Regions from separate parts of the Arthrobacter gyeryongensis genome, predicted to be linked through region 1. Evidence: riboswitches for the same ligand, from Rfam matches in the RefSeq annotation. Region 1 holds a riboswitch; the other holds the start of a gene.

The links. A riboswitch is a leader RNA that binds a small molecule or an ion and turns the genes downstream of it on or off. The one in region 1 is predicted to bind glycine.
Region 2: another riboswitch for glycine. It lies ahead of lipA (lipoyl synthase); the one in region 1 lies ahead of gcvP (aminomethyl-transferring glycine dehydrogenase).

Annotation. Positions count from the first base shown of each region.
Region 1 is NZ_BAABKK010000032.1:74,444-90,035, forward strand. It holds gene ABEA18_RS20930 (LytR C-terminal domain-containing protein) at 1-564, opposite strand, end outside; gene ABEA18_RS20935 (DUF3263 domain-containing protein) at 614-949, opposite strand; gene ABEA18_RS20940 (uracil-DNA glycosylase) at 1,083-1,850, shown strand; gene ABEA18_RS20945 (siderophore-interacting protein) at 1,866-2,705, shown strand; gene ABEA18_RS20950 (threonine/serine exporter family protein) at 2,743-4,221, opposite strand; gene ABEA18_RS20955 (lipid II:glycine glycyltransferase FemX) at 4,300-5,373, opposite strand; gene ABEA18_RS20960 (hypothetical protein) at 5,603-5,767, shown strand; gene ABEA18_RS20965 (L-serine ammonia-lyase) at 5,748-7,178, opposite strand; gene glyA (serine hydroxymethyltransferase) at 7,424-8,761, opposite strand; gene gcvH (glycine cleavage system protein GcvH) at 8,758-9,153, opposite strand; gene gcvT (glycine cleavage system aminomethyltransferase GcvT) at 9,683-10,816, opposite strand; gene gcvP (aminomethyl-transferring glycine dehydrogenase) at 10,830-13,682, opposite strand; glycine riboswitch at 13,735-13,842, opposite strand; glycine riboswitch at 13,844-13,941, opposite strand; gene ABEA18_RS20990 (TetR/AcrR family transcriptional regulator) at 14,049-14,597, opposite strand; gene ABEA18_RS20995 (MFS transporter) at 14,680-15,592, shown strand, end outside.
Region 2 is NZ_BAABKK010000009.1:66,710-82,301, forward strand. It holds gene ABEA18_RS06210 (MFS transporter) at 1-852, opposite strand, end outside; gene trmB (tRNA (guanosine(46)-N7)-methyltransferase TrmB) at 955-1,878, shown strand; glycine riboswitch at 1,965-2,063, shown strand; glycine riboswitch at 2,065-2,167, shown strand; gene lipA (lipoyl synthase) at 2,217-3,251, shown strand; gene ABEA18_RS06225 (methylenetetrahydrofolate reductase) at 3,268-4,080, shown strand; gene ABEA18_RS06230 (anti-sigma factor family protein) at 4,113-4,829, opposite strand; gene ABEA18_RS06235 (sigma-70 family RNA polymerase sigma factor) at 4,826-5,326, opposite strand; gene ABEA18_RS06240 (COG4315 family predicted lipoprotein) at 5,481-6,053, shown strand; gene ABEA18_RS06245 (DMP19 family protein) at 6,200-7,048, opposite strand; gene ABEA18_RS06250 (DEAD/DEAH box helicase) at 7,217-10,600, shown strand; gene ABEA18_RS06255 (CG0192-related protein) at 10,646-11,281, shown strand; gene ABEA18_RS06260 (heat shock protein transcriptional repressor HspR) at 11,286-11,708, opposite strand; gene ABEA18_RS06265 (DnaJ C-terminal domain-containing protein) at 11,738-12,703, opposite strand; gene ABEA18_RS06270 (nucleotide exchange factor GrpE) at 12,972-13,634, opposite strand; gene dnaK (molecular chaperone DnaK) at 13,637-15,499, opposite strand.

The DNA of each region.
Region 1 (15,592 bases):
GGCACTGTCCACAAGGTTGGAAATGCCCAGCAATTTACCGAGCGCTTCGGCATTGCCCTTCTGGGCTGCGCCTTTGTAGAAGACCGACGACGTCTGCTGGGGCATGCCGCCCCAGTTTGCGACGGTGGACAACGGCCAGCCCCCGCCTTGAACGAGGCCGGCCACGCGGGCAGCCAGGCCACCGGTGGTGGTGCCGTTGTAGACCGCGACTGCCGCCGTCTTGTCCAAGGGCGCCGTACTCGGGGTCGGCGTCGGCGTGCTGGAAGGTGTGTCGCTCGGGCTTGGCTGGCCGGACGCCTGCGCGGCGCCGCTTGCGGATGGTGACGCGGTAGCGCTTTGCTTGGGGGCATCCGCGGTGACGACGGCTTGCGGCGTCGTCGATGAGGTGAAACCAAGCTTCGGAAGGATGAGGAACGCAACGAGGCCTACGGCCAGCGCGATGCCGCCCAGCAACAGCACCGGCCAGAGGGCGGGCCGGGAAGCGGACGCGACGAGTCTGTGGACACCTTGGCGCGATGAGCTCTGCGGGACACGGTCGAATTCATCCCGGGCAAATTTGGTCATGGTGAAGCCTTGTCCTTGCTGCTTGCTTGCTGGGGGATCAGCGGGTGCTCTATGCGTCAGAACCGAGACGACGCGCTGTGCGGGCCCTCTGACGTGACATACGTAGTCTACGCAATCTCTTGACCAGCATAGGATCGTGCGCCAGTGCTTCTTCGGTGTCGATGAGGGCGTTGAGCAGCTGGTAGTAATGGGTCGCGGAGAGATCGAAGAGTTCCCTGACGGCCTGTTCCTTGGCCCCGGCGTATTTCCACCATTGCCTCTCCAGGGCGAGCATCTGCTGTTCACGCTCGCCGAGCGGCGAATCGCTGCGGAGTCCGGTGGACAGGTCTTCGAGCACCAATCCAGTTGCTTCGGACGCCATCGGTTCGCGTGCGGGTTCTGCCACGACACACTCCTTCGACGCATTGACTGAAAAATGTCCCCCGCCCATGCTAACGGGCGAATAACATCGATGTCATTTGCCCCGCCGTCTTGCGGAGCCGCTTTCCCCGGAGCCTCAGGACAGGGACAATGACTGGGTGGCAGGCGAAGAAGCGTTATTCGAGCTTGAATCCGAGGATCACTCCGCCGAGTTCGAGGCACTCCCGGGAATGGCTTTGGCGGACCTCATGGCGCCGGACTGGGCCGACGCGCTCTCTGGCGTCGAGGACGAGTTGCGCTCGGTGCTGACCTTCGTGGCGGCCGAGGCCACACGCGGAACCCACGTGTTGCCTGCGGCGTCCAACATCCTTCGCGCCTTCCGGCAGCCGCTTGCCGACGTCAAGGTGCTCATCCTGGGCCAGGACCCCTACCCGACGCCGGGACACGCCGTCGGGCTCTCTTTCGCGGTTTCCGGGCCAACCCGGCCCATCCCCCGCAGCCTCTCGAACATCTACCGGGAAATGGAGTCCGATCTCGGACTCCCGCCGCGGGTTCACGGCGATCTTTCGGCTTGGACGGGCCAAGGAGTGCTCCTCCTGAACAGGGTGCTCAGCGTGGCGGCCGGTGCGGCCGGCTCGCACCGGGGCAAAGGCTGGGAGGCCATCACGACGGCGGCGGTCGCAGCCGTCGCCCGCCGCCGCACAGTTGCGGGCCAGCAGAGTCCGCTCGTCGCGATCTTGTGGGGCAAGGACGCCGAAGCAGTACAGCCTCTGCTTGAAGGCGCCCCCGTGATCTCCTCAGCGCACCCCAGTCCCCTCTCCGCCTCGCGCGGTTTCTTCGGCTCGCGCCCGTTCAGCCGGGCCAACGCCCTGCTCCGTGCGCAAGGCGCAGATCCCGTCATCTGGGAGCTTCCACCGCTGCCCTAGCTTAGGCTTGCCTACATGACATCTTTGCCCGCGACGTCGTCTGCATCCCGCAATACCCGCCCCCAAGTGAACCTGACGGTGCTGCGCACGGAACAGCTTTCGCCCCATATGGTGCGCATCATTGCAGGTGGACCCGGGTTTGCCGGTTATGCGAACAACGACTTCGTGGACCGGTATGTAAAGATCGTGTTCCCGCAGCCCGGCGTCGACTATGAGCTGCCATTGGATCTTTGGGCCATCCGGGAGACAATGCCCCGCGAACAGTGGCCCTACACCCGTACCTACACCGTCCGTTGGGTGGACGAAGCTGCGCAGGAACTGGCAATCGACTTTGTGGTCCACGGCGACGAGGGCCTTGCAGGCCCGTGGGCCCTGGCAGCCCAGCCTGGGGACACTCTTGTCTTCACGGGCCCCGGCGGCGCCTACAACCCGGCGCCCGACGCCGACTGGTACCTTTTCGCGGGCGACGACGCCGCGCTCCCGGCCATTGCCGCCGCGATCGAATCCCTGCCGGCCGACGCCAAAGGCTTTGCCTTCCTCGAAGTCGATAGCGATGCCGACATCCTTGCGATTGCGGCTCCCGACGGCGTGGAGTTGCGTTGGCTTCTTCGCTCCGGGGTCCCTGCCGGTTCAAGCTCGATCCTGCTCGACGCCTTGGGCGATGCGGAGTGGCTGCCCGGCCGCGTCGACGTGTTTGCGCATGGTGAGCGAGGCTATATGAAGGGGCTGCGGGACATCTTCTTCAAGCAGCGTGGGCTGGAGCGTTCCCAGGTATCGCTTTCCGGATACTGGGCCCAGGGGCGCGTGGAGGACGATTTCCAGGCGGAGAAGAAACTCCCGATCGGGCAGATCTAGGGCCTGCATACACTGGCGGGCGGCGGCCTGCGGCGGCCTAGCGCCGGCGGACGCGGCGTCGCTCGTTGCTGGCAAGCCCCTTGGTCAGCGGCCGGGCAAGGTTGTCGCCCAACACAATTCCTGCGGCCACGCCCAGCACGATTGCTCCGGCGTTGAGCATGCCTCCCGAACCCACCAGTACATCTGCTTCTTGCACCGTCAATACATACATGGAACGGAATATCTTTAGGCCCGGGAGCAGGATGAGGGCTGCCGGGACGGCGACCACGAGCTGCGGGGCTCCGAGCCTGAGTGCCACCATCCGTGCGAGCAGGCCGATGACCACGGCGGAAATCGCCGGCGAGAGCCGGTCTCCGAAGCCAAAGTTGGAAGCCCCCCACAAGACGAAGTAACCCACCAAACCCACTGCCGCCGTCGGGAGCAGAAGTTTGAGCAGGGTCTGTTCGGTGATGCCGATGGCAATCACGGCTACGGCGATCAGGACGGCCTGGCCCCACAATGGATACGCTTCGGGGAATGTTTGCGTGACGTCGATCGCGACGCTGCCGATGAGGTCACCCACAACCACCGCGACGGCGATGCCCGCAACGATCGCGCCGAAGGTCAGGATCGTTGACAGGAATCGTCCGGCCGCAGTCACGGGGAATCCGTTGATGGCATCTTGCACGGAAGAGACAAGCCGCCCGGTTGGCAGGAGCAGGAGAATGCCGCCCGCAACGACGATGGACGGCGGGATATCCGCCCCGGCCCAGTGGAGCATGAGCGCGATGAACGTGACCAGGAAGGAGCAAGCGGCTGTCACGAAGAAGTCAGGCGTGCGCCACTTGCCCAATTGCCGGGCCACGAGGTTGACGAGCATGTTGGAGACGAAAGCCAGAGCGGACGCTCCAACTCCCCCGCCCAGGACTCCGACAAAAACGGCGGAGAAGACGCCGAACGCCATGGTGACCATCCACCGCGGGAAGGGCTTGCTGCTGCGGATGATGTCGTCCAGGCGGCTCACCGCTTCTGACCTGCCCACCCCGCCGGCCACGATATCCGTGACGAGCTGGTGCACCTGGGCCAGTCCTGCGTAGTTGTTGGTCCAGGAGCGAACCACCCGGAGCAGTGTAATGGGAGTCTGGTCCTTGGGCGCGTAGTTGAGCGCGACGGACTGGTTGGTGATGTCGACTTCGATGTTCTTCAACCCGAGTGCCGCCGTGACCGCGATGATGCTGGTCTCGACTTCCAGGGCACCGGCTCCGTAACGAAACATGGATTCTGCCATGTGCAGCGCGAAGTCGATGGTCTTGCGGGCCGAAGCATCAACACCGCCCACGTGGATGATGGGGTTGGCGTAGGGACTTCCCGCCAGGCGATCGACGATGCTCATGGGGGCGGTGGGAGGATTCTCGCCCTGCACGAGCCTGCGAAGCATGCGTTTGGCATTGACATTCTGGCGCACCTGGGATGGCTTGAGCGGCTGCGTCTTGGGCAAGCCGTCCGTGTTGGGCCTGTTGTCGGGGCGGTCAGTCACGCGGGTGTTCCTCCAAGGGGCGGGGTTCCTCCAAATACGGGGTTTTGCACATGCAGCACACGGGTCGGCGCTGCGATTCTAGTAGAACTGCTGGCCCGTGCGGCGGGTGTAGACCTGCCGCGCAATACGTTCCCCGGCTGCGGTCCAGAGCTTGTACTTCAGCGGGCTGATGACTTGGTCATAGCAGCCGACGAAGTCGGTGACGGTCTTGCTGAAGCTGGTCTTGAACAGGCCAAGTCCGTGGAAGGGGTGCGAGGTGTCTTTGAGCCGGTCAGCGGGCGGGGTGCCACAGAAATCGTATTCCGTGCAACCCAGTTCCTTGACCTGGTTGATGGCGGTCCACTGGACCAAATGCGAATCGCCGTACTGCGCGCGCTTCTGCAGCGATCCGCCGTCCTTGTAGGTGCCCTTCCGGCCATAGTTGATGACGAAGGCACCAACCGAGGGGACACCGTTTTCGAAGACAAACAAGAGCCTGCCCTGGCCACGTTCGATGAAGTTGGTCCAGAACTGGCGATAGTACCCGAATTCGCGGACCCGCACTTGGGACTTCGCCTCGACCGTGTTGGTCATCAGCGCATACATGGCGCGGAAGTTCTCTTCCGTCGGTTCCATCGTGTGGACTTCGACGCCTTCGCGGATGGCCCGGCGAACGGCGTTCCGGCCGCGGGAATGCAGGTTGCGCAGAAGCTGGTTCTCCTCGGGAGAGATGTCCAGCAGGGCTGTGGAGTCGTTCGGCTGCAGGTTGGGGGTCTTGACCGCCCCGGTGGCCGCGATCGCGTCCCGGGCTTCGCCGCTGAGGACGATGTCCGGCTCGATTTTCACGGCGAAAACCCCGAGCTTGTCCCGCTTCACGAATTCCCGGTTGGCCTTGATGATCCCGGGAATGTCCTCGACGCCGGCCACGTCAGGACCCTTGATGAGGTACCAGAGCTTGCCGAGCAGTGGAAACGACTTCTCCAAGACCAGGTTGTAGCTGCTGTATTCCTCGGTCTCGTAGACAAGGTGCAGAGGCTTCCAGCCAAAGTGTTGCTTCACGTCCGCGAAGGCCTCGGATTGGAGGAGGTTGCCGCCGTTGGGGTTGGCCGTGACGTGTTTGTCCCAGTGTTCGATTTCCTCGGCGGTGGCAAAGCGTGCGGTAAATTCTCGCAAGGGGGCCGTGTCCAATCAGTTGCGTACGTGAGGCAGCAGGCGCCGGTGTGCGGCGCAGGCGTTCAGCCCCAAGTCTATCGGCCCCCACAGGGAGCCACAGCCTGGTCCGTTCCAACGCCTCGAAGTGGGCCCCTTCGATTTCTCACAGCGGCGGCAAAGGTTCCCCAAAGTCCACAGCTATCCCGGAGGCGGAAAGTGGTTGTAACGAAAGCCGAACCAGGAGGACCCGATGATCGTCTACCGCCCCATTCCGCCGCTCACCACCGGCCGCAGCAACAGCATTTGGTCGGTATTCGCGGCCATGGCATCCGCGGCGTTGCTGGGCCCCGCCTGGCCTTCCGGTACCCGTCGCCTTGAGTATCAGGAAGCGGGCGTCAGCACTCCACTACGTTGACGGCGAGGCCGCCCATGGCGGTTTCCTTGTATTTGGAGGACATGTCCTTGCCGGTTTCGCGCATGGTCACGATGACCTCGTCCAGGGACACCCGGTGGGTGCCGTCGCCCCAGAGCGCCATCTTCGCGGCGTTGATGGCCTTCGCCGCGGCGATCGCGTTGCGTTCGATGCACGGGATCTGCACGAGCCCGCCGATCGGATCGCAGGTCAGGCCCAGGTTGTGTTCCATCGCGATCTCCGCCGCGTTCTCCACCTGTCCCGGCGAGCCGCCCATGACTTCGGCCAGGCCGGCGGCGGCCATCGAGGAAGCTGAACCGACCTCGCCCTGGCAGCCCACTTCGGCGCCGGAGATCGAGGCCTGCTCCTTGTAGAGCACCCCGACGGCGCCCGCGGCGAGCAGGAACTTCACCACGACGTCGTCGCGGTCCTGTTGCGTGGCCTTGTCCATGCCGGGGGCGAAGTGCAGGGCGTAGTACAGCACGGCGGGGATGATCCCGGCGGCACCGTTCGTCGGCGCGGTGACCACGCGCCCGCCCGAGGCGTTTTCCTCGTTCACGGCCAGGGCGATGAGGTTCACCCATTCCTGCCAGTACTTCGGATCCCGGTAGTCAGGGTCCTGGTCTTTGGTTTCCTTCAGGAGCCGCTCGTGCCAGTCCGGGGCCCGACGGCGGACCTTCAGCCCGCCGGGCAGCACGCCTTCGCGCTTGAGGGACGTCTCGACACAGGCCTCCATGACGGAGTAGATGTGCAGCAGGCCTTCGCGGATTTCCTCTTCGGTCCGGGAGGCGCGCTCGTTGATGAACATGATGTCCGAAATGCCGAGCCCCTTGGAAGAACAGCGGCCCATGAGTTCGGCGGCGGTGCGGAAGGGCAGCGGGAGTTCCTTCTTGGACTCCTCCAGTTCCTTCTGGGCTGCGTCCTCTTCGCCTTCGCGGACGATGAAGCCGCCGCCCACGGAAAAGAACGTGGCCTCGTGCAGCACCTCGCCGTCGGCGCCGGACACGGAGAACTTCATCCCGTTCGTGTGCCGGGGAAGGACCGTGAGCGGGTGCAGGATCATGTCCGCTTCCCCGTACGGCAGCGACATGCCGGACTCTGGGTCGACGGCGCCGCAAAGGTTCAGTGTGCCGGTTTCGGCGATCGAGGCGAGCCGTTCCTCCACTTCCTCGGGGAGGATCTCCTCGGGGTGGTAACCCTCCAGCCCCAACAGCACCGCGGTCATCGTGCCGTGCCCGCGGCCCGTAGCAGCCAGGGAACCGTACAGATCAACGCGCAGCGACGCCACCCGTTCCAGGGCACCGGACTCCCTCAGCTCACCCGCAAAGACCGCAGCAGCCCGCATCGGCCCCACGGTATGCGAACTCGAAGGACCAATCCCAATAGAGAAAAGATCGAAGACGCCAACAGCCATGTCGGATTCCTTAGTTAGTTGTGGTCGGGTTGGGAGGGTGCCGGACATCCTCTGCATGCTCGGTCGCGAAGACGCCCGCTGAGCGGACGTGACGCTCCCTTAGACGCATGCTGCCGGATGCCCAGCCCCCTCCGAGGGGCCGACAGGCCGCGGTTTTCGAAAGCGTGCGTCAAAGCGACGAAGGAGCAGCACGCGTGAAAACTGGGGTCTGCCGGACCCGACGGGCTTGCCGGGGTCGGAGAACCTCAGCTGAGGTTCGCGACGCCCGGGTAGAGCGGGTGCGCGGCGGCGAGTGCCTCCACGCGGTGACGCAGGCCGGAGAGGTCCGCGCCGGCGTCGGCGATCAGTGCCTCGGCGATGATGTCCGCAACTTCACGGAACGCCGCCTCACCGAAACCGCGGGTTGCCAGTGCCGGGGTGCCGATCCGCAGACCGGACGTCACCATCGGCGGGCGCGGGTCGAACGGGACCGCGTTGCGGTTGACGGTGATGTCGATCGCAGCGAGGCGGTCCTCGGCCTGCTGGCCGTCGAGCTCGCAGTCGCGCAGGTCCACCAGGACCAGGTGCACGTCCGTGCCGCCGGAGATCACGTTGATGCCCTTGGCGGTGACGTCGTCCTGGACGAGGCGCTCGGCCAGGATCCGGGCACCGGCCAGCACGCGCTCCTGGCGTTCCTTGAACTCCGGTGAGCCGGCGATCTTGAAGGCCACGGCCTTGCCGGCGATCACGTGCTCCAACGGGCCGCCCTGCTGGCCCGGGAAGACCGCGGAGTTGATCTTCTTGGCGATGTCGGCGTCGTTGGTCAGGATGATGCCGCCGCGCGGACCGGCGAGGGTCTTGTGCGTCGTCGAGGTCGTGACGTGGGCGTGCGGGACCGGGGACGGGTGCAGGCCCGCGGCCACGAGGCCGGCGAAGTGCGCCATGTCCACCATGAGGTACGCGCCCACCAGGTCCGCTATCCGGCGGAACTCGGCGAAGTCCAGCTGGCGGGCATAGGCGGACCAGCCCGCCACGATCAGGGCCGGCTTGTGCTCGAGCGCCAGGCGCTCCACTTCGGCCATATCGATCCGGTGGTCCTCTTCGCGGACCTGGTACGGGATCACGTTGTACAGGCGGCCCGAGAAGTTGATCCTCATGCCGTGGGTCAGGTGACCGCCGTGGGCCAGGTTCAGGCCCATGATGGTGTCGCCCGGCTTGATCAGGGCGTGCATCACCGAGGCGTTCGCCTGGGCGCCGGAGTGCGGCTGCACGTTCGCGTACCCGGCACCGAAAAGGGCCTTCACACGGTCGATCGCGAGCTGCTCGATGACGTCCACATGCTCGCAGCCACCGTAGTAGCGCTTGCCCGGGTAGCCCTCGGCGTACTTGTTGGTCAGCACCGAACCCTGGGCCTGCATCACGGCCACGGCAGTGTGGTTCTCGGACGCGATCATTTCCAGGCCCGAACGCTGACGGTTCAGCTCGTCGTCGATCTTCGCCGCGATCTCCGGATCCAGCTCGGACAACACCGCGTCCAGGGACGGCGAAACGACCTGCTCGAACGCAATGTTCTCGGTGCCTGCGGCCCCGGTCGCCGCGCTCACAGCTCGCCACCGTTCTTGGAAGCGTATTCCTCCGCGGAAAGCAGCGGACCGTCGGACTCGGCGGCCACCTTGAAGAGCCAACCCGCACCGTACGGATCGTTGTTGATCAGGGCAGGATCGTCAACGACGGCGGAGTTCACTTCCGTGACCTCCCCCGTCACCGGGGAGTACAGGTCCGAGACGGACTTGGTGGACTCCACCTCGCCGCAGGTCTCCCCCGCAGTCACAGCGGAACCGACCTCGGGCAAGTCAACATACACGATGTCGCCGAGAGCATCGGTGGCCACGGCGGAGATGCCGACGGACACAATGTTCGATCCGGCTTCGCCGGAGTCGCGGGCAACCCACTCGTGCTCGTCGGAGTACTGGAGTTCAGGTGCAACTTTTGCCATGTTTTTTCCTTTGCGTTGGTCTAAATCTAATTGTGGTCGGGTTGGGTGGCGGGTGACGGAATTCCTCGGCGTGCTCGCTCGTTCCTCGCTTAGACGCACGCTGCCGGAATCCCGTCACCCGCCGTCCGCCAGTTCAGTTTTCGGGGCCAACAGTTCCGGAAAAGAACGCTGGCCCTTTCGGGTTTAGTAGGTGACCCATGGTTCCAGTGGGCCGATTCAGTTCCAGTGGGCCAAGCTGCGGCAGGTGGCCCATTTTCCAAAAACCTAGGGCGATCGAACGCGACAGGTGCCCGGTTCGCAACAGAGGCACCAAGGGTGAGCCGAGGTTCATACTGTTCGCCCTTTCTGTTCGATAACCACCCATCAGTTCGATAACCAAAGGTGACGAGGACGGCCCCATCGGGACCGGCATCCGGCAGCGGGCGTCTAAGGGAGCGTCACGTCCGCCCAGCGGGCGTCTTCGCGACCGAGCCCGCAGAGGATGTCGGTCCCGACGGGCTAAACGCAACCACGGTCACCCATCCGAAACTTATTTGGTCCGCTTATAGAAAGGCAGTGCGACAACCTCGAACGGCTCGGACTTGCCGCGCAGGTCTACGTCCAGAGCCGTGCCTGGCTCGGCGTGTTCGACGTCCACATATGCCATGGCGATCGGGTAGCCGAGGGTGGGGCTGGGCTGGCCGGAGGTGACTTCGCCGACCACCATGCCGTCCTTGAGGACCGGGTAGTGGTTGCGGCCGGCGCGGCGGCCCAGGCCCTTGAGCCCAACCAGCTTGCGGCCGCTGGTGGAACCGGCGCCCTCGGCCTTCAGGACTTCGAGAGCAGCACGGCCCACGAAGTCGCTTTCCTTCGCGAGCGAAACCACGGGGCCCAGCCCTGCCGAGAAGGGGTTGCCTTCGCGGGAGAGCTCGTTGCCGTAGAGCGGCATGCCGGCTTCGAGGCGGAGAGAGTCACGCGAAGCCAGGCCGGCGGGGATCAGCTCGCCGTCCTGGGCAACTGCCGCGATTGCCTGCCACAGGGCGGCAGCGGCATCGTTGTCCACGAAGATTTCGAAGCCGTCCTCACCCGTGTAGCCGGTGCGGGCGAGCAGCAGTTCCGTGGTCTTCCCGGCAAAGGTGAAGGGCACCTCGACGGCGGCGTAGTACTTGAGTTCGGTGACCAGCGAGTGCTGTTCCGCCGGGACCAAGCGGAGGAGGATTTCTTCCGCCTTGGGACCTTGGACGGCGATCAGCGAGGTTGCCGCGGAGGCGTCCTCGACGACGACGTCGAAGTTGGCAGCCCGCTGCGCCAGTGCCTCGGCAACAACCTTGGCGTTGCCCGCGTTCGGAACCACCAGGAACTTGGCATCGCCGCGGCGGTAGGTGATGAGGTCGTCGATGATGCCGCCGTCTTCCTGGCAGATCAGCGAGTACTTGGCCTTGCCAACAGACATGGCGGAGATCTTGCCCACCAGGGCGTAGTCCAGGAATGCCGCGGCGTCCGGGCCGGTGACCCAGACTTCGCCCATGTGGGAAAGGTCGAAGAGGCCTGCGGACTGGCGGACGGCGTGGTGTTCGGCCAGTTCGGAGGAGTACTTCAGGGGCATCTGCCAGCCACCGAAATCGGTGAAGGAAGCGCCGAGCTTCTTGTGCTCTTCGTAGAGCGCAGTGTAGTTCTCAGTCATCGTGAGGAGTCCTTTAGTTCTCGAAGGCTTCGATCGGAGGGCAGGAGCAGACCAGGTTGCGGTCGCCGGCGGCGCCGTCGATGCGGCCTACGGGCGGGAAGTACTTGTCCTGCTTGAGGTGGTGGACCGGGAAGACGGCCTGCTCGCGGGAGTACTCACGGTTCCAGTCCGAGGAGACGACGGCGGCCGCGGTGTGCGGTGCGTGGCGCAGCGGGCTGTTCTCCACCGCGAAGTCGCCGTGGGCAACCTGGTCGATTTCCTTGCGGATGGTGATCATGGCTTCGATGAAGCGGTCGATCTCCCCGAGGTCCTCGGATTCGGTGGGCTCCACCATCAGGGTGCCCGCGACCGGGAACGCCAGGGTGGGGGCGTGGAAACCGTAGTCGATGAGGCGCTTGGCCACGTCTTCCGCGGTGACGCCGGTCTTGGCCGTCAGTTCGCGCAGGTCAAGGATGCACTCGTGGGCCACGAGTCCGCCTTCACCGGTGTAGAGAACGGGGAAGTACTCGTTCAGGCGCGAGGCTATGTAGTTCGCGGCAAGCAGCGCGGACTTCGTGGCCTCGGTGAGGCCTTCGCCGCCCATGAGCTTCACGTAGGCCCAGGAAATCGGCAACACACCGGCCGAGCCGTAACGCGAGGCGGAAATCGCAACGCCGTACCCGTCTTCATGGGCTGCCTTGTTGGCATCGCCCGGCATGAAGGGTGCCAGGTGTGCCTTGGCAGCGACCGGGCCCACGCCGGGTCCGCCGCCGCCGTGCGGGATGCAGAAGGTCTTGTGCAGGTTCAGGTGGGACACGTCGCCGCCGAACTTGCCCGGCTGGGCCAGGCCAACCAACGCGTTCAGGTTCGCGCCGTCAACGTACACCTGGCCGCCGGCCGCGTGCACGGAGTCGCAGATTTCGCGCACGTCCGCGTCGTACACGCCGTGCGTGGACGGGTAGGTGATCATGATGGCCGAGAGGACGTCCTTGTTGGCGTCGATCTTGGCCTGCAGGTCCGCGTGGTCGATGGTGCCGTCGGCCGCGGTGGCCACCACAACCACCTTCATGCCGGCCAGCACCGCCGAGGCAGCGTTGGTGCCGTGCGCCGAAGCCGGGATGAGGCAGACATTGCGCTGGGCCTCCCCGCGGGAGTGGTGGTAACCGCGGATGGCCAGCAGGCCCGCGAGCTCGCCCTGGGAACCGGCGTTGGGCTGGATGGAGACCTGATCGTAACCGGTGATCTCCGTCAGGTCAGCTTCCAAATCTTCGATCAGTTCGCGCCAGCCCACGGTCTGGGAATCCGGGGCGAACGGGTGGATCGAGGCGAATTCCGGCCAGGAGATGGCTTCCATCTCGGCGGTGGCGTTCAGCTTCATGGTGCACGAACCCAGCGGGATCATGGTGCGGTCCAGCGCGAGGTCGCGGTCCGACAGCTTGCGGATGTAGCGCAGCAGCTGGGTTTCGGAACGGTGGGTGTTGAACACCGGGTGCTGCAGGTAGTCCGAAGACCGCTCGACGGCGGCCTCCAGCGCGAAGCCCTCGCCGTCACCGGAAACAGTGGCACCGAAGGCCGCGACGACGTCGGCGACAACCGCCGTTGTTGTCGTCTCGTCGACCGAGACACCCACCGTGTCGGCGTCGATGCCGCGCAGGTTGATGCCCTTGGCCTCGGCGGCAGCAACGATCCCTGCGGCCTTGCCCGGGACCCGGACGGTGACGGTGTCGAAGAAGCTGCCGTGCAGGACCTCAAGGCCCGCGGCCTTGAGGGACGCGGCCAGGGTGCGGGCGTGGTGGTGTGCGGTCTCGGCGATCGCCTTCAGGCCATCGGGGCCGTGGTAGACGGCGTACATCGAGGACACGATGGCCAACAATGCCTGCGCGGTGCAGATGTTGGACGTCGCCTTCTCGCGGCGGATGTGCTGCTCGCGGGTCTGCAGCGCCAGGCGGTAGGCGGGTGTGCCGGCGTCGTCCTTGGACACGCCCACCAAGCGGCCCGGCATGGAGCGCTCGAGGCCCTTCTGGACCGCCATGTACGCGGCGTGCGGGCCGCCGAAGAACAGCGGGACGCCGAAGCGCTGGGTGGAGCCGACGGCGATGTCGGCACCCTGCTCGCCCGGAGGCGTGATCAGGGTCAGGGCAAGGAGGTCAGCGGCGACGGTGACCAGGGCACCGCGTTCCTTGGCGGCGGCAATCACGGCGGAGTGGTCGAACACCCGGCCGGAAACGCCCGGCTGCTGCAGCACGATGCCGTTGATCTCGCCCTCGGGCAGGCCTGCGGACAGGTCAGCGATCTCCACCTCGAAGCCCAGCGCCTCGGCGCGGCCCTTCACGATCGCGATGGTCTGCGGCAGGCAGTCGGCGTCGAGGACGGTCTTGCCGTCGTGGGCCGTCTTGTTCTTGTTGGCCCGGCGCATCATGAGGACTGCCTCGGCGACGGCGGTGGCTTCGTCCAGCAAGGAGGCATTGGCGATGGGCAGGCCCACGAGGTCCTGGACCATGGTCTGGAAGTTCAGCAGGGCTTCGAGGCGGCCTTGGGAAATTTCCGGCTGGTACGGGGTGTAGGCCGTGTACCAGGCCGGGGATTCGAGGATGTTGCGGCGGATCACCGGCGGAGTGACCGTGTCGTAATAGCCCTGGCCGATCATCTGCACGGCCGTCTTGTTCTTCGCCGCCAGCTTGCGAAGTTCAGCCAGAACTTCCACCTCGCTGAGGGCGTTCTGGAGCGTCAATGCGACGTCCTGGCGGATGTCATTGGGAACCGCGGTGTCTACGAGCGAATCGACACTGTCGTAGCCAACAGACTTGAGCATGATGTCAATGTCGGCCTGGCGGCGGGCGCCGATATGCCGGTCAACGAACGTAGTGGAGGTTGAACTAACCGTCACGAAGGAACTCCATAAATAAGGCGGCGCAGGGTGCGCCACAGCTAATCGGGTTCCTCCCCGCTCTGTATTGGACCTGAGAGTTTCCGCGAAATCGTGCTTGTGGCACTGTTCCGCTTGCACCGTCGGTGAGCACGCGTCAGCGCGCTGCTTTCCAGAGTTGCCTTGCCGCGGCGGTACGGGGGCCTGAGAGATTCCTGGGGAGGATTTGCTCCTACGGCGCCTGCATCACATGCCTGCAGGACTCTCCCGCCGCAGATCAAAGGCGTATTCAGTTATGTGAATCAGATCGTGGCTGCCGGTGACGGCTGCCACAACTACCAATTGTCCTATGGACTGCCCGTGTCCGCAAATGTGGTCACCGATCCCTCAGTTACGGAGGCGTTCGACGGCGGCCAGCAGCGCACCGACGTCGGCGCTCCTCGCGCTGGCCTTGGCTTCCGTATCACCGGCGCCGCCTTCAAGCATTGCGTTGAAGTAGAGTCCATCGCCCATGTACCGGACCGCTTTGGCCATTTCGGGCCCCACTTCCTCGGCGAGGACATCGAGCCATTGTTGCTGGATCCCGGCGAAGCGCCTGCGGGTTTCTTCATGGGCTACTTCCGCGAGCCGCGTGGCTGCCACGAACACTCGGTCCAAAGGAGTATCCGCCCACAGGGAAGACTTGATGAAGAATGCGGCCGCACCTTCGGGCGCTGCCTTCATTGCTTCGATGTCCAGTGCGGCCAGCCCGTCCATGCGTTCGAGCAAGGAGCTGATCATGGCTTCCTTGTTGGGGAAATGGTAAAGCAGGCCGCCCTTGGAGACGCCTGCGCGCTTGGCGACGGCATCCAGGGTGGCAGCCCGCTCCCCCACCTCGATCAGCAGGGCTTCAAAGGCATCCAGGACTGCGTCCCGGGCAATAGGTTTTCGCGGCATGGTGTCCATCATCCCTTAGTTCGATGCGGCAGTTCGATGAGTCAGATTGAAACTATACCGTCCAGACGGTACAGTTATATTCATGTTCAGCCCGTCCACAACCCAGCACCCCCGCACCCCTTCGATCCAATCCGCCCCGTGGCGCGATTGGGCTGCCCTGGCACTCCTGATGTTCCCCGTGCTGCTGGTGGCTGTGGACAATACGGCGCTGACATTTGCTCTGCCGCAAATCGCCCGTTCGCTGGAAGTCGGGGGCGTGCAGCTGCTATGGGTCGTCGATGCCTACCCGCTGGTGCTCGCAGCCCTGCTGGTGTCCATGGGAAACCTGGGAGACCGGATCGGCCGCCGCCGCCTGCTGTTGACCGGCAGCACCGGCTTCGCCGCCGTTTCCGCGGCCACCGCCTTCGCGCCGTCGGCTGAATGGCTCATCGCCGGACGCGCCAGCATGGGCATCTTCGGAGCCATGCTCATGCCGTCCACGCTGTCCTTGATCCGCAACATCTTCCCGGACCCGAACCGGCGCCGGCTCGCCGTGGCAGTGTGGGCAGCGGGATTCTCCGGCGGCGCCGCCCTCGGGCCGATCTTCGGCGGCTGGCTCGTGGAGCACTTCTGGTGGGGGGCCGTTTTCCTGGTTGGGGTGCCACTACTGCTGCCCCTGCTCGCCTTCGGCCCGTCCCTCATCCCCGAGTCCAAGGACCGCAATCCGGGAAAGCCCGACGTTCCCAGCGTCGTACTCTCCATCATCACCATGGCTCCGGCGGTTTATGGCATCAAGGAGGCCGCCGTGCACGGTTTTGGCCCTGGACCCGCGGCCTTCATGGCGTTCGGCCTGGCCATGGGAATCGTCTTCGTCCGGAGGCAGCGCTCTTTGGCATCGCCCATGTTGGACGTACGGCTTTTCCGGAACAAGGTCTTCAGCACGGCCATCACCGCCAACGTCTTGTCCCTGTTCTCCATGACCGGCTTCATCTACTTCTTCGCGCAGCACTTGCAGC
Region 2 (15,592 bases), on a different contig from region 1:
CAAGCCGGCTGTCCCGCCGTCGATCCCGCGATCACGCAGGATCGGCGCCAACCAGGCGAACACGCTGAAGGACATCATCGCTTGCAACACCATGAAGATGGTGACTTGCCAGGCGACGGCGGAACGCCAGACGTTCGTACCGCCGTCGGCCGCGTTGTGCCGGACGGGATGCTGGCGGATCGCGAGCGGTAGGAAAAGCAAGAGTACGACGGCGGCGGGCAGCGCCCAGAACCACAGCGCCGAAGTCCAGTGCCCGGCCGCGGTAAAGACGGGATAGGTGAAACCGGCGCCAAGCGCGGCAGACGCGCAAATCGCCGTCGTATATAGCCCGCCCATGAGCCCGAGGCGATGCGGGAAGTCACGCTTGACCACGCCGGGCAGCAGCACGTTGCATAGCGCGATCGCGGCGCCGCACGCCGCGGTACCGGCAAGGAGGGCCGGTAAGTGCCCGGCGCCGGCGAGGTCCACCGGACGGAGCAGCAGCCCCGCTGTCAGCACTGCCATCGCGCCGAGCAATACTCTCTCGGCACCGAATCGGCGGGCCAGGATCGGCGCCAGCGGCGCGAACACACCCAACAAGGTCACGGGCACAGTGGTGAGGACCACCACCGCCCAGCCCGGCAGCCCGGCGTCGGCGGTGACTTCCGGAAGAACTGCCGAAAAACTCGAAAAAACCGTCCGCAGGTTCAGGCCGATGAGCACCAGGCAGATCCCCAGGAAGACGAGTCCTCCGCGCGTCTTGATCTGCGTGGGCTCGGGGGCGGGAAGCTCGTCGATCTCGGCGTCGACGAGGATCTCGGGGACGCCGGGGTGCGGCTTGGTGTTCTTTGGGGCGCTTGAAGCGGGGGTCACCAACCCATTCTGGCAGTCACCCCCGTGCGCGGGCGCCTCGTGACGGGAGCGTACGCAGGTTCCGCGGCGGGGCTTTGACCGTGCAACGGTATTCTGGAGGAGATGAGTGAAACCCCAGAATCCCCTGAATCACCGCAGTCTTCGCGCCCCGTGACCCCAGGCAGCCAGGCCTCCTTCGGCACCTATGGCGGCCGGCCGGTCAGTTTCGTGCGCCGCGGGACGCGGCTTCAGGGTCGGCGCCAAGCGGCGTGGGAAGAGCACTCGGACCGCTGGGCCATCCAGGTTCCGCGGCATGTCGCCAACACGTCCGTGCACCCGGACTACGTGTTCGACGCCGAAGCGGAGTTCGGCCGCAAGGCACCGCTGATTGTTGAAATCGGTTCGGGACTCGGCGACGCCGTATGCCACGCGGCCGAAGAGAACCCGGACAAGGACTTCCTCGCCGTGGAGGTCTACACCCCGGGCCTGGCCAACACGATGATCAAGATCAACAGTCGCGGCCTCAGCAACGTCCGCGTCGTGGAAGCCAACGCCCCGGAGGTCCTGGCCACCATGCTGCCTGCGGGTTCAGTGAGCGAGCTCTGGGTCTTCTTCCCCGACCCCTGGCACAAATCTCGGCACCACAAACGCCGCCTTATCCAGCCCGCGTTCGCCGAACTTGCTGCGCGGTCCCTCGAGAAGGGTGGCCTGTGGCGGATCGCCACAGATTGGTCCAACTACGCCATCCACGTCCGCGAGGTCCTTGCCGGGTCAACCGAGTTTGAGAACGTCCACGACGGCGAGCGGACCGGCGCAGAGAGCCCCCTCACCCAAGTGTGGGAATCGGGAGTCGAATCGATGGTGGGCGGGGCACCCGTCAAGGAAGGCCGCGCACCGGTCAGCACCGAGCACACCGGCCCCAATGAGGGTGTGGACCACGTGGGCGGATGGGCTCCGCGCTTCGATGGTCGAATCCGCACCAGCTTCGAAAACAAGGCCCATGAGGCCGGGCGCATGATCTTCGATCTTAGTTACCGCAGGATTTAGCTGCACGATCGCGCACGGGTTCTTTGCGTGCCGCACGGGCACCGGCTACCATGTGAGACGTGTCACCGAAAGGCGGCACGTGCTTATGATCTGCGGCGGGAGAGCCCTGCCGGTACGTTTCAGCAGGCGCCGTAGGAGCAAATCCTCCCCAGGAATCTCTCAGGCCCATGTACCGCCGCGGCAAGGCAACTCTGGAAAGCAGCCCGGGCAACCGGACTCACCGACGGTGCAAGCGTCCAGCCGCGAGGCGGGACGCGGAAACTCTCAGGTCCAATACAGAGCGGGGAGGAACCGAATCATCGTGGTGCGTCCGCGCCACCTGAATTATGGAGTTCCTCATGACCCTGGCACCTGAAGGCCGTAAGCTGCTGCGCGTTGAACAGCGCAACAAAGCCGTCCCGGTCGAACGCAAGCCCGAGTGGATCAAGGCCAAGGTCCAGATGGGCCCTGAATTCGTGGGCCTGAAGAACCTCGTGAAAAAAGAAGGACTGCACACCGTCTGCGAGGAAGCCGGCTGCCCGAACATCTTCGAGTGCTGGGAAGACAAGGAAGCGACCTTCCTGATCGGCGGCTCCGAATGCACCCGCCGCTGCGACTTCTGCCAGATCGACACCGGCAAACCCTCCCCCGTGGACATGTTCGAACCCACCAAGGTCGCCCGCTCCGTCCAGGCCATGGCCCTGCGCTACGCCACCGTCACCGGCGTCGCCCGCGATGACCTGGAAGACGAAGGCGTCTGGCTCTACGCCGAAACCGTCCGCAAGATCCACGAACTGAACCCCGGCACCGGCGTCGAACTGCTCATCCCCGACTTCTCCGGCAAACCCGAACACATCCAAGCGATCTGCGACTCCGCCCCCGAGGTCTTCGCGCACAACGTCGAAACCGTGCCCCGGATCTTCAAACGCATCCGCCCCGCGTTCCGCTACGACCGCTCCCTGGACGTCATCACCCAGGGCCGGGCCGCCGGCATGGTCACCAAATCCAACCTGATCCTGGGCATGGGCGAAACCCGCGAAGAGATCTCCGAAGCCCTGGCCGACCTGCACGCCGCGGGCTGCGACCTGATCACCATCACCCAGTACCTGCGCCCCTCCGAACGGCACCTGCCCGTGGACCGCTGGGTCAAACCCCAGGAATTCGTCGACCTCGCCACCGAAGCCGAGGAAATCGGCTTCCTCGGCGTCATGTCCGGCCCCCTGGTCCGCTCCTCCTACCGCGCCGGACGCCTCTGGGCCACCGCGATGCGCAAGAAAGGCCGCGAAATCCCCGCCCACTTGAAGCACATTGCCCACATCGCCGAAGGCATCCAGGACTCCGGCACCACCCGCCAGGAAGCCCGCACCCTCCTCGCACACCACGCGACGGCCTGATCGGCAAGGAGCCAGCATGTTCCCCACCCGGATTGAAATCATTCCCTCGGACGGAATCGTTGAGAAAGTCCAGGCCGCTGTGCCGCTTTCCACTACGCTCACCGTTACCTGCCTGCCCCATCACGGCATCGCGCGGACCATGGAGGTCTCCGTGAAGCTCGGCCTCCTCGGCTACAACGTGGTTCCGCACCTCTCGGCGCGCGGGCTGGAGGACAGGGCGCAGCTTTCCGGCATCCTCCGGGACTGCGGGGCCGCCGGGATCACGGAGGTCTTCGCCATCGGCGGAGACGGACCTCTTGGTGCCGGCCCCTACCGATCGAGCCTTTCCCTCTTGGCGGACATCGCCGAGTACACCGGCGGCTCCATCACAGCGGGCATCGCCGGTTACCCCGAGGGGCATCCTTCCGTGAGCGGGCTGGATTTGCTGGATGCCCTGCTGGCGAAACAACACCTGGCGACGCATGTTGTCACGCAGATGTGCTTCTCCGCGCCGACGATCCTCGACTACGCAGCGCTCCTGCGCCGGGAAGGCGTTGAGCTTCCCGTGTGGGCTGGGATTGCCGGGGCAGTTCCCCGAATCAAGCTGCTGGCCCTGGCAACCCAGATCGGCGTCGGGACATCCCTGAAGTTCCTCAGCAACAAAGGACCCCTCGCCCGCAAGCTTCTCGGCGGGGACAAGTACTCACCGCAAGGCCTGGTTTCCGAACTCACTGCGCACCCGGATGGTGTCTCGGGAATTCACCTCTACAGTTTCAACCGACTGGACATGCCCACCTGGGTACGGGGCGATTTGCCCGATCCTGCGGCCAGCGGACCAGCGTCCGCCTAGTCGCGCACAAACCGCCTAGGTCCCGGGAACCCCTAGCTCCCCGGAACCGAAATCACGGCGACCATCTTCTGGTTGTCATCGCGCAGTTCCACACCCGAAATCCCGGCGAGCTGGACCGGCGTCGCGCCCGTGACCTTGATGTGGCCGCTGGAGGTCGCGGTCCAACCGCAAGCCATTTCCTCCGTGCCGTCGCGGCCCTTGACCCACAGGTACATAGTGCCTTGCGGCGGCATGCTGCGGCCTTCCAGTTGCAGTTCGGTCCCCCACGCCTTCCTGACGAGCCCCACAGTGAGCTGCAGGCCATTGTCCGTCTGCACAGAGTAGCTAGCGTCAGGCTTGGGTGGCTGGTTCAACACCGGCCCCGCCAGTATGCCCAACCCAAGGCAAGCGGCGGCTACGGCACCCACCAGGGCCGCCCACCGGCGTCGGGATTTCCGTCGCCGTGCTGCCATTTTCAAGAGAATCGGCTGCGGGAGCCTTTCCGAAAAAGCCCCCATTAGTGAGCGAGCGTCGGAAGTAGCGGGCGGAACTGCGGCGGAGGGCACGACGGCAGGGCGTCCGACGGCAAGCGCGACGGCGTCGGGCACGGGGACGGCGTCGAGGAGGGCCGGGAGGCTCTCCAGCTCCCCCAGCTGGAGCCGGCAATCAGCACAGCTTGCCAAGTGCTCCTCGAAAACCCGGGCCTCGGCAGGTTCGAGGCCGCCGAGCAAGTAGGCGCCCAGCAATTGGTGAAGTCCGGTTTCGTTCACCGCTGCACCCCCATTTCATCGAGAATCGTGCGAAGCGCCCTGACGGCGTAGAAGGCCCGGGATTTCACCGTGCCGCTGGGGATGTTGAGCCTCAGCGCGGCCTCGTTTACCGTGAAACGTTCGTAATGCAGGGCTACCAGGACCTCCCGGTGTTCGGTGCTGAGCCGCAGGAGCGCCTCCTCCATGAGGACCCGGTTGAGGAGCTCGTCCACCCGCTCGGTGGCCTCCTCCGGGTCCGCCATGTCGCGTTCGGCAGCCTCTGCCGGGCGCCGCTGGGCCTTGCGGTAGTTGTCGATGATGACGTTACGGGCAGTGCGAAACAAGTAGCTGCGCAGGCTGCCAGTGATCTGCGGGGCGTGCTGCCACACGCGAAGGATGGTTTCCTGCACCACGTCCTCAGCCAAGTGCGCGTCCGGCGTGCAGCTCAGTACGAAGCGGCGCAGGGCTGTGCCGTGGTCGCGGTAGATCGCGGCCACCACATCCTCGTCGAGCGGCATCGGCGCCTCCTTGGTGCTCGGCTTCCCCTTCTCCTGCGATACGACGTGCCCGCCAGGAAAAAGGTTCACGCCCCCTGAACCATTCTTCACCCGGCAGCGTCGTACGGGTTAGCTTCCGGCACGTCCGCGGCCGGTCCAAGCGAAGGAGTAAACCATGAAGAAGCAACTCGGCACCGGGCTCGGCATTCTTGCTCTGGCCATCGCGCTCACTGGCTGTGGAGGAAGCCCCGGCCCGTCTTCCGCGTCCTCGAGCGCCACCAGCCCCGGCTCCGCGGCGTCGGCGAGTTCAAGCGCTCCGGCGTCGAGCACTCCTGCTGGCGCGGCGGAACTGAAGACGGCGTCGTCGAGCGTCGGCGAGCGAGTGGTTGCGGCGAACGGCAAGAGCGTCTACATCTTCGCGAAGGACGTCAAGGGTTCCGGCAAGAGCGCCTGCACCGGCGGCTGCGCGACCAACTGGCCTGCCGTGACAACGACGTCGGCCACGCCGGCGGTTGACGGGGTGGCCGGAACCATCGGCACCATCCCCACAGCAGACGGCAAGATGCAGATCACCATCAACGGCATGCCCATCTACTTCTACTCCAAGGACGAAGACTCCAGTGACACCTACGGCCAAGGCGTGGGCGGTGTCTGGTCCTTGGTCAGCCCGTCCGGTTCGATGCTGACCCCGAGCAGCAGCACCCCGAGCGAGAGCAGCACCCCAAGCGGGAGCAGCATGGGCTACTAAAACCCTCGCTCACTTTTGCACCCCAAAAGGCAAACGCTCGCTCAGATCTCGCCGGGCCGGCCGGCGGATCTGAGCGAGCGTTTGCCCTGGAGGCCTTAAAGGTGAGCGGGCGTCCGCGTCAGAAGCCTCATAGGTGAGCGGGCGTTTTAGGCGTCTTCGAACTCTTCAGCGTCCTCGAACTCCACGGCGGCGATGATTTCCTTCGTCTCCGGGTGGATCATGAAGGCTTCGTCGTCCTCTTCGATCATGATGTAGTTGCCGTGGTCCGTGGTGAAGTGCCAGGCGAGGATCGTCTCGCCGTCGTGCTCGTAGTTGGGATCGCCCATGGTGATCTTCTCCAGCTGGTAGCCGGCAACGTCGCACAGTTCGCGGATGATGAGCTCGAATTCAGGGGCGTTCTCAAGTTCCGCTTCGGCTGCCTCGGCCTGGCGCTCTTCGAGGTTCGGGACGAGGGCTACGCGCTCGGCGATGTGAGTCTTCAGCTGCTCCTCGTCCAGGTAGAGCACGCCGTCCTGGCTGCGGAGCCACGCTGCGTTGAGTTCGATGATGTCTTCGGTCTCCAGGAGGGATTCGAATTCGCCGTCGAGGGCCTCGAGTTCGGCAACGGCTTCCGGTGCCACTTCGGACTCGTCAAGATCGCCGTCCAGGTAGGCCTCGGCGTCTTCTTCGGACAGCGCGTCGAAAGCTGCGGCGGTGCGGTTGAACAGCTCAAGGTGGCCTTTGGCGCCCATTCCTTCGAGGCCTTCGCGGACAAACGCATCCACCTCTTCGCGTTCCGGGACCGTGAACACGTACTGTGCGAAACCGCCCGCGAGTGCTTGCGTCAGGTAGTAGTCCACAAAGTAGCTGCGCAGAGCATTGGTAGCGATTTCCTCATGGTTGAGGAGCTCCTCGTACATCTCGTTGACCACGGTGACGTTCGCGTCCACAACGTCGGCGCTGTCGGCCTCGATGCTGTCCTTCGTCAGAACGACGGGGTTCTCATTGCTGGTCATGGGATTTCCTCACTGCTAGGAAGCTTGTGCTGCTCCGGACCCTTTCAACGTACGCGGGGGCGGTTGTCGGGCAAGCTAGGCAGAGGTGAACGTCCGGCAAAGTTTCAGGGCTGCTCCCTGGGCCCTAGGATTCATAGATAGCCTCCTGCCGAAAGTAGCCCCAACGAAATGCCTTCCCACTCAGACGACTCCTGGGAACTGGCGATTCAGACACCCGCCATTAACGACCGCTCCCTGGCGGCCGGCCTCGCCTATGCCATGGGCAGCCGGGTCAGCGGCATCACCTTCGACTCCGCCACGGGCCTGATGATGGGCAAGGTCAGGGGCAGCGGCCCGTCACCGTATTCGACGTCGGCCAAGCTGGTCCGCAAACCGGGCGGCTGGAGCTGCACCGTGGGCGTGTGCAGCTGCCCGGTCCGGAAGGACTGCAAACACGTGGCGGCGCTTCTCTTCGCCGCCGAAGACCATCCCGCCGTGCGGGCACAGTTGCTCAGCGCGCCGGCGTTCGGGCAGACGGCCCAAACAGGGGGCATCGTGCAACGGCCGGCATGGGAGCAGGCACTTAGCAAGCTCATCGCCACTCCGGGCACCACCCCGCAAGGCCAGGGCCTCCCCTTGGCACTGGCGTTCGAGGTTGAAGAGCCGGCCCCGCACTTCTCCTACACAGGCCGGCGCGATCCGCTCCGCAGCGTGCGCCAGCTCAAGGCCCGCCCGGTGATGATGGGCGCCAAGGGCAAGTGGATCCGGGGCGATGTTTCCTGGACCAACCTGAATTACCTCGGCTACAAGCGCGAGTTCAACGAAGCCCATATCGACTGGATGCAGAACTTCCTGGCCGCGCATTCCACTGCGGACTACCGGCAGCTCACTTCGAGCATGTGGATGCTGCTCAACGAATTCGCCGGCAAGAACTTATGGAGCCTCCTGGTCGAAGCCGACAAGATAGGGGTTTCGCTCATCCACTCCGGCGGGACCGAGCCGGTCCGCATTGCTGCGGAGCCCGCCGTCGTCGGGCTTGACCTTAGCCGGCCCGACGACGGACTGCAGCTCGCGCCGTCGGTGACCTTGGGCGCGGACGCCCTTGATCCGGCGACCTTGGGCTTGATCGGCCGCCCGGCACATGGCTTGTTCTTCACGGGTCCGGGCGAGGAGCACTTGCCCGGCATATCGGCACCCGAGAACCTCATCACGCTGGCTCCGTTGGAGGGTGGTGAGTCGCAGGAACTCCTCGATTTCGTCATGGGCGCATCCCGGCTCCAGATCCCGGCGAAGGACGAGGAACGATTCCTCACGGCGTTCTATCCGAAGCTCAAGCAATCCACGCGGGTCACGGCAGCGGACCATTCAGTGGAGTTGCCGGTCCTCGCCGTGCCTACGCTGTCCCTTCTGGCGAACTACGGTGCTGACCACCGGGTGCGGCTGCACTGGGAGTGGCACTACAAGGCCGGCAAGCTTGTGACTGCCCAGCCCCTCTGGCGGCACCCGGACGACCACGGCTACCGCGACGACGCCGAGGAGGCCCGGATCCTTGAGTCCCTGGGCCGGCTTTGGGACGTAGTCGCGGCGCTGGGCGAGTCGTCGAGCGGCGGATGGGGGGCTCCACGGCTGGCCGCCTCGGTAGCGCTGGACGGACTGGACACCCTGGCCTTCACCGAGGAGGTGCTGCCCCGGCTGCGCGAGCTGCCCGACGTCGTCGTGGACACTTCCGGCGAGATCGCCGACTACCGCGAGGCCACCGAGGCTCCCGTCGTCTCCATCTCGACCAAGGCCACCGACAGCCGCGACTGGTTCGATCTCGGCATCGTCATCACGCTCGAGGGCGAACCTGTGTCCTTCGCCGCGGTGTTTTCCGCCCTCGCGGCGGGCCAGAGCCGGATGCTGCTGCCGAGCGGCGCCTACTTCTCACTGGACTTGCCCGAGCTGCACCAACTCCGCGCGCTGATCGACGAGGCCCGGTCCTTGCAGGACAGCCCGGACCGGCACGGTACCCTGCAGATCAGCCGCTTCCAGGCCGGGCTCTGGGATGAGCTCGCGCAATTGGGGATCGTCGACGAGCAGGCGGCCGCATGGCGCGAGGCCGTGGGCGGCCTGCTCGACGACGGCGTGACCGGGCTCCCGCTGCCGGGCTCGCTCGACGCCGAGCTCCGTCCCTATCAGCTGGAGGGCTTCAACTGGCTGAGTTTCCTGTACCGTCACAGCTTGGGCGGGGTCCTGGCCGACGACATGGGCCTCGGCAAGACAGTGCAGGCGATTGCTTTGATGTGTGCGGCGAAGGAGCAGGCTGAATCCGACGCCGGCGGCACGGGCGGTGCCGCCCCCTTCTTGGTGGTGGCGCCCACCAGCGTCGTCGGCAACTGGGCCGCGGAAGTGCAGCGTTTCGCGCCCGGCCTGAGCATAAAGACCGTCGGAGAGACTTTCGCCAAGAGCGGCGCCGATCCGCAGGAATCCATGGCCGGAACCGACGTCGTCATCACTTCGTACGCGCTGTTCCGGATCGACTACGAGGCCTACGCAGCCAAGGAATGGGCCGGGCTGATGCTCGACGAAGCCCAGTTCGTCAAGAACCACCAGTCCAAGGCGTACCAGTGCGCCCGCAAACTTCCGGCATCCTTCAAGCTGGCAATCACCGGCACGCCACTGGAAAACAACCTCATGGAGTTCTGGGCTCTGACTTCGATCGTCGCTCCCGGGCTGTTCTCCAGCCCGCGCCGTTTCGCGGAGTACTACCAAAAGCCGGTCGAAAAGAACGGAGACAAGGCCCAGCTCGCCAAGCTCCGACGACGGGTACGTCCCCTCATGATGCGCCGCACCAAAGAGCAAGTCATCAAGGACCTGCCGCCCAAGCAGGAGCAGGTCCTGGAAGTGGTGCTGAACCCGCGGCACCAGAAGGTGTACCAGACGCACCTGCAGCGCGAGCGGCAGAAGATCCTGGGGCTCATCGACGATGTCAATAAGAACCGCTTCACCATTTTCCAGTCGCTCACCCTGCTGCGGCAGCTGAGCCTGGACGTCTCCCTCGTGGACGAGTCCTTGTCCGCGGTGCGCTCGTCCAAGCTGGATGTGCTGTTCGAACAGCTGGAGGACATCGTTGCCGAGGGGCACAGGGCCCTCATCTTCAGCCAGTTCACGGGGTTCCTTGGCAAGGTCCGGGAGCGGCTCGACGCGGAGGACATCGAGTACTGCTACCTCGACGGCAGCACCCGGAACCGGGCCGACGTCGTGAGCGAATTCAAGAACGGCGCAGCGCCCGTCTTCCTCATTTCCTTGAAGGCCGGAGGCTTCGGCCTGAACCTGACCGAAGCCGACTACGTGTTCCTGCTGGACCCATGGTGGAACCCTGCGTCCGAAGCGCAGGCCGTGGACCGCACCCACAGGATCGGGCAGGCGAGGAACGTGATGGTCTACCGATTGGTCGCCAAGGACACCATCGAGGAAAAGGTCATGGCACTCAAGACCAGGAAGTCCCAGCTGTTCGCGGACGTCATGGAAGGCGATGCGCTGACCGGTGGCGCCTTGACGGCGGAGGATCTGGCGGGCTTGTTCGCGGAGTAGGGTCCCCCTGAAGCAACTGCTTCGAGGTGGCTTAGGCTGGACCGCATGGCTATCATCCATCAAGCAACCCTGAGTCCCAGCAAACTTGAACTCATCGAAAAGTACTTGCCCGTCCAGCCGTGGTTCACCAAGGATGGCGCCGCACCGCCCGAACTGCTTGGGGCATACCGCTTCGATGATCCGGCCGGCCAAGTCGGCCTCGAGACCCACTTGGTCTCCTACGGCGGCAAGGTCTACCAGGTTCCCCTGAGCTACCGTGGTTCGGAATTGCCCGGGGCAAAGGACTCGCTTCTCGGCACCATGGAACACTCCGTTTTGGGCACGAGGTGGGTGTACGACGCCTGCGCAGATCCCGTCTACGTCGTCGCCCTGGCCACCGCAATCCTCACGGGACAGCAGGAAGCCGAACAGTTCGTGGACGTGGACGGCGTGCTGGAGCCACGCGCGAGTTCCGTCGAGGTCAAGGGCGGCGGAAGGCCCGGTGCCGAAGTCCCGGCGCTGAGCCCGGCAGCCCCGATCACCGAAGACGGCGTCACCAGCATCGACGCCGGTGAGCTCACACTGGTGGTGAACCGTGTCCTCGATCTGGGTACACAGGGTTCGGAAGATTCGGCCTCCCTGAGGGGTACGTGGGCCGGGCAGGAAGCGCCGGTTCTGCTGGCGTCCCTCTCGCAGGCCTAGAGGATTACTCCCCCGGTCGCGGCCGCCAGACGACAACTGCCTGAGACCGCGCCCGGGGGCGCTGCCCGCGGGCCAGGCTGACGACGTCGCCGGCTGTTCCCGCCGCGAAAATTCGGGCCTCTATCGGGCTTCGCCGGCGCTGCAGTTCCTCGCTCAACTCGGCCACGCGGAACTGAAGCGCGGCCACCTGGTTTTCGAGCTCAAGGATGCGCTTGATGCCCTCAAGGGACACGCCCTCGTGGGAGAGCCGTTGGACCTCGCGCAAGCGGTCGATATCGCGCTGGGAGTAACGCCGGGACTTGCCTGGGGCACGGCTCGGCGACACGATGCCGAGGCGGTCGTACTGGCGCAGGGTCTGCGGATGCATGTCAGCCAGTTCGGCCGCGACGGAGATGACGAAGATCGGCTGGTTGATGTCGATGCCCATGCCTACGTCCCCTCCCATATGTTCTGCCGCTACAAGCGGGCCTTGGCGGCCAGGTCATGGCGAGGATCGGCGTCGGCAGTCGCCGCGGCGAATGCCTTGACGGCCTCCTCGGCCTGTTTATTGAGGTTCTGCGGGACGGAGACGTCGATCGTCACCAGCAGGTCTCCGGCGCCCTTCGACGTCTTGACGCCGCGGCCCTTGACCCGGAGCGTGCGGCCGGAAGGCGTGCCGGCCGGGACGCGGACTGTGACAGTGTCGCCGTCGAGCGTTGGCACGTGGATGTTCGAACCCAAGGCGGCCTCCGCGAACGTGACTGGCACGTGGATGCGGATATTGTCGCCATCGCGGTTGAAGAAGTCGTGCGGCTTGACGTTCACCGTGATGATGAGGTCACCGTTGCCGGCTGCGCCTGGGTTGCCCTTGCCGCGCTGGCGGACCTTCTGGCCGTCCCTGATGCCCGCGGGAATCTTCACGTCGATGACGTTGCCGTTGCTTTCGCGCAGGCTCACCGTGGTGCCATGAATGGAGCCGGCGAAGGAAATAGAGGTCGACGCCGTGCGGTCACTGCCTTTTTGGGGAGCGCGCTGGAAACCGGTCTGTCCACCGCCGAAGCCGCCGCCGAACAGGTCAGCGAACTCGGGCGGGATCCCGCCGGCCCCTGCAGGCTGGCGTGCGCCTCCGCCGAAAAGTCCGCCGAACAGGTCCTCGAAGCCGCCATTAGCCGGCCCGCCGCGAGCTGCGCCCGGAGCGAAGCGTGCCCCGCCCATGGCGCGAATGGCATCGTACTGCTGGCGCTCCTCGGCATCCGAGAGCACCGAATAGGCCTCCGAGATGTCCTTGAACTTCTTCTCCGCAGTAGCATCCCCGGAATTGGTATCCGGATGGTACTTCCGCGCAAGCTTGCGGTACGCCTTCTTGATGTCAGCGTCAGAGGCGTCCTTGGCGACACCAAGGATGGCGTAAAAATCCTTCTCAACCCAGTCCTGGCTGGCCACTCGGCTTCTCTCTTTCGTTTCTGTGTTCGATTGCGTGCGCTACGCGAAGCATGGGCCCCCGCCCCTTCGCGCCTGCTGTCAACTCACCTCAGGCGAGCTTACAGCGGGCGCGAAGCCGGATATGGGGCGGCGGTGTGCCTGCCCGCGAGGGGCCCACGGCTGCGAGGGCCCCGACGCGAGCTTGCGAGCATCGGGAGCAGCCGGGGACGGGCACCGCCCCATATCCGGCGAAGCGCCAAGGTGAGCACACCTAGCGGCGGTGAGAACCTCAGGCCGGCACAGCCACGATCACTTGGGCCGCACGGAGCACGCGGCCGCCGGAGCGGTAGCCGGAGCGCAGCACTTGGCTGACGGTGTCTACTTCGATGTCCTCGCCCGGCTGCTGGATGAGGGCTTCGTGGATCGTGGGGTCGAAGTCGACTCCGGTTTCCGCGATGCGCTCCAAGCCGTACGTCTTCAGCGCGTTCTCCAGCTTGGCGGCGATCGCGGCGAACGGGCCGTCCACGAGGTCGCCGTGCTGGCGGGCGGCGTCGACGTCGTCCAGCACCGGCAGCAGGGAGTTCAGGACGCCGATGACGGCCATTTCCCCTGCGACGGCGCGGTCGCGTTCGACGCGCTTGCGGTAGTTGACGTACTCGGCCTGCAGGCGCAAGAGATCGTTGCGGAGTTCCGCGGCCTCTGCTTCTGCAGCGGCACCGGGGGCTACCGACTCTTCAGCCGGAACCTCCATGCCGTTGAGGATTTCCTCAGCCTGGGACAGGGCATCGCCCTCGGCGGCAGCGGCGTTGGAATCAGCTGCCGATCCTTGGGCGTGGCGGGCGGCCCCGGTCTCCGGGTCAACCTTGCGGTTGTCCCGAATGACCGGCTTGTGCTGCTCGTTGCCCTCGTTGTTGGAAGGTGAGTGCTCTGCGTCGTTGCCGTGGTGAGGCATGCTTACTTCTTTTCGTCTTCGTCGATGATCTCGGCGTCGACGATGTCCTCGTCTGCCTTGGCACCGGCGTGAGCGCCCTCAGCACCGGCGGCGCTGCTTGCGCCATCCGGGGAACCGGCGTGCGAGTAGATCGCTTCGCCGAGCTTCGACTGCGAGTGCTGCAGCTTCTCGAAAGCGGTCTTCACTGCCGCGTCGTCGGTGCCTTCGAGGGCCTTCTTGAGGGCGTCGACGTCGGCCTTGACCTCGGTCTTGACCTCTTCCGGCAGCTTCTCGTCGTTTTCGGCGATGAGCTTGTCCACGGAGTAGGCGAGCTGCTCGGCAGTGTTGCGGGTGTCGGTAGCCTCGCGGCGGGCCTTGTCCTCGGCTGCGTGCTCCTCGGCTTCACGGACCATGCGGTCGATGTCTTCCTTGGACAGCGCGGTGCCGCCGGTGATGGTCATCGACTGCTCCTTGCCGGTGCCCTTGTCCTTGGCGGAGACGTGGACGATGCCGTTGGCGTCGATGTCGAAGGTGACCTCGACCTGGGGGACGCCGCGCGGTGCCGGAGCGATGCCGGTCAGTTCGAACGTGCCCAGCGGCTTGTTGTCGCGGGTGAATTCACGCTCGCCCTGGAAGACCTGGATGGCCACGGACGGCTGGTTGTCGTCAGCGGTGGTGAAGGTCTCGGAACGCTTGGTGGGGATGGCCGTGTTGCGCTCGATCAGGTGCGTCATGACGCCGCCCTTGGTTTCGATACCGAGGGACAGCGGGGTGACGTCGATCAGGAGGACGTCCTTGCGCTCGCCCTTCAGCACACCGGCCTGGAGGGCTGCGCCAACGGCGACAACTTCGTCAGGGTTGACGCCCTTGTTGGGCTCCTTGCCGCCGGCAAGTTCCTTCACGAGGTCGTAAACGGCGGGCATACGGGTGGAACCGCCCACGAGAACGATGTGGTCGATTTCGGAGAGCTTGATGCCGGTCTCGGCGATGACGTCGTGGAACGGCTTCTTGGTGCGCTCGAGCAGGTCCTTGGTGAGGTCCTGGAACTTGGCGCGGGTCAGCTGCTCGTCCAGGTGGACCGGGCCGTCGGGGGTGACGGAGAGGTACTGGAGGGAGACGTTGGTGCTGGTGGAGGAAGAGAGTTCCTTCTTGGCCTGCTCCGAAGCCTCGCGCAGACGCTGCAGGGCGATCTTGTCCTTGGAAAGGTCGATGCCCTTGATCTTGAGCTGGTTCAGCAGGTAGTCAACAACGCGCTGGTCCCAGTCGTCGCCGCCGAGGCGGTTGTCACCGGCGGTGGCGCGGACCTGGATGGTGGAGAAGCCGTCTTCGTCCTTGCCGACTTCCAGCAGGGAGACGTCGAACGTTCCGCCGCCGAGGTCGAAGACCAGGATGAGTTCGTCTTCCTTGCCCTTGTCCAGGCCGTAGGCAAGTGCAGCGGCGGTGGGTTCGTTGACAATGCGGAGGACGTTCATGCCGGCGATTTCGCCGGCTTCCTTGGTGGCCTGGCGCTCGGCGTCGTTGAAGTAGGCCGGGACGGTGATGACAGCGTCGGTGACCTTTTCGCCAAGGTAGCTCTCGGCGTCGTTCTTCAGCTTCATGAGGATACGCGCGGAGATTTCCTGCGGCGTGTACTTCTTGTCGTCGATGGCGACGGACCAGTCGGTGCCCATGTGGCGCTTCACGGAAGCGATGGTGCGGTCGATGTTGTTGACGGCCTGGCGCTTGGCGATTTCGCCAACCAGGACTTCGCCGGACTTGGAGAATGCAACGACCGACGGCGTGGTGCGGCCACCCTCGGCGTTGGCAATGACGGTGGGCTCGCCACCTTCGAGAACAGAGACGACGGAGTTAGTGGTTCCGAGGTCGATACCTACAGCGCGTGACATATGTTGCTTCCTTTCAATGAAACCGGGTTGAGCGTTCTTCACTCAACTGTACTCAGGCCTCGTTCGATGTCAATCCAAAGTTGAGTCAAGTGC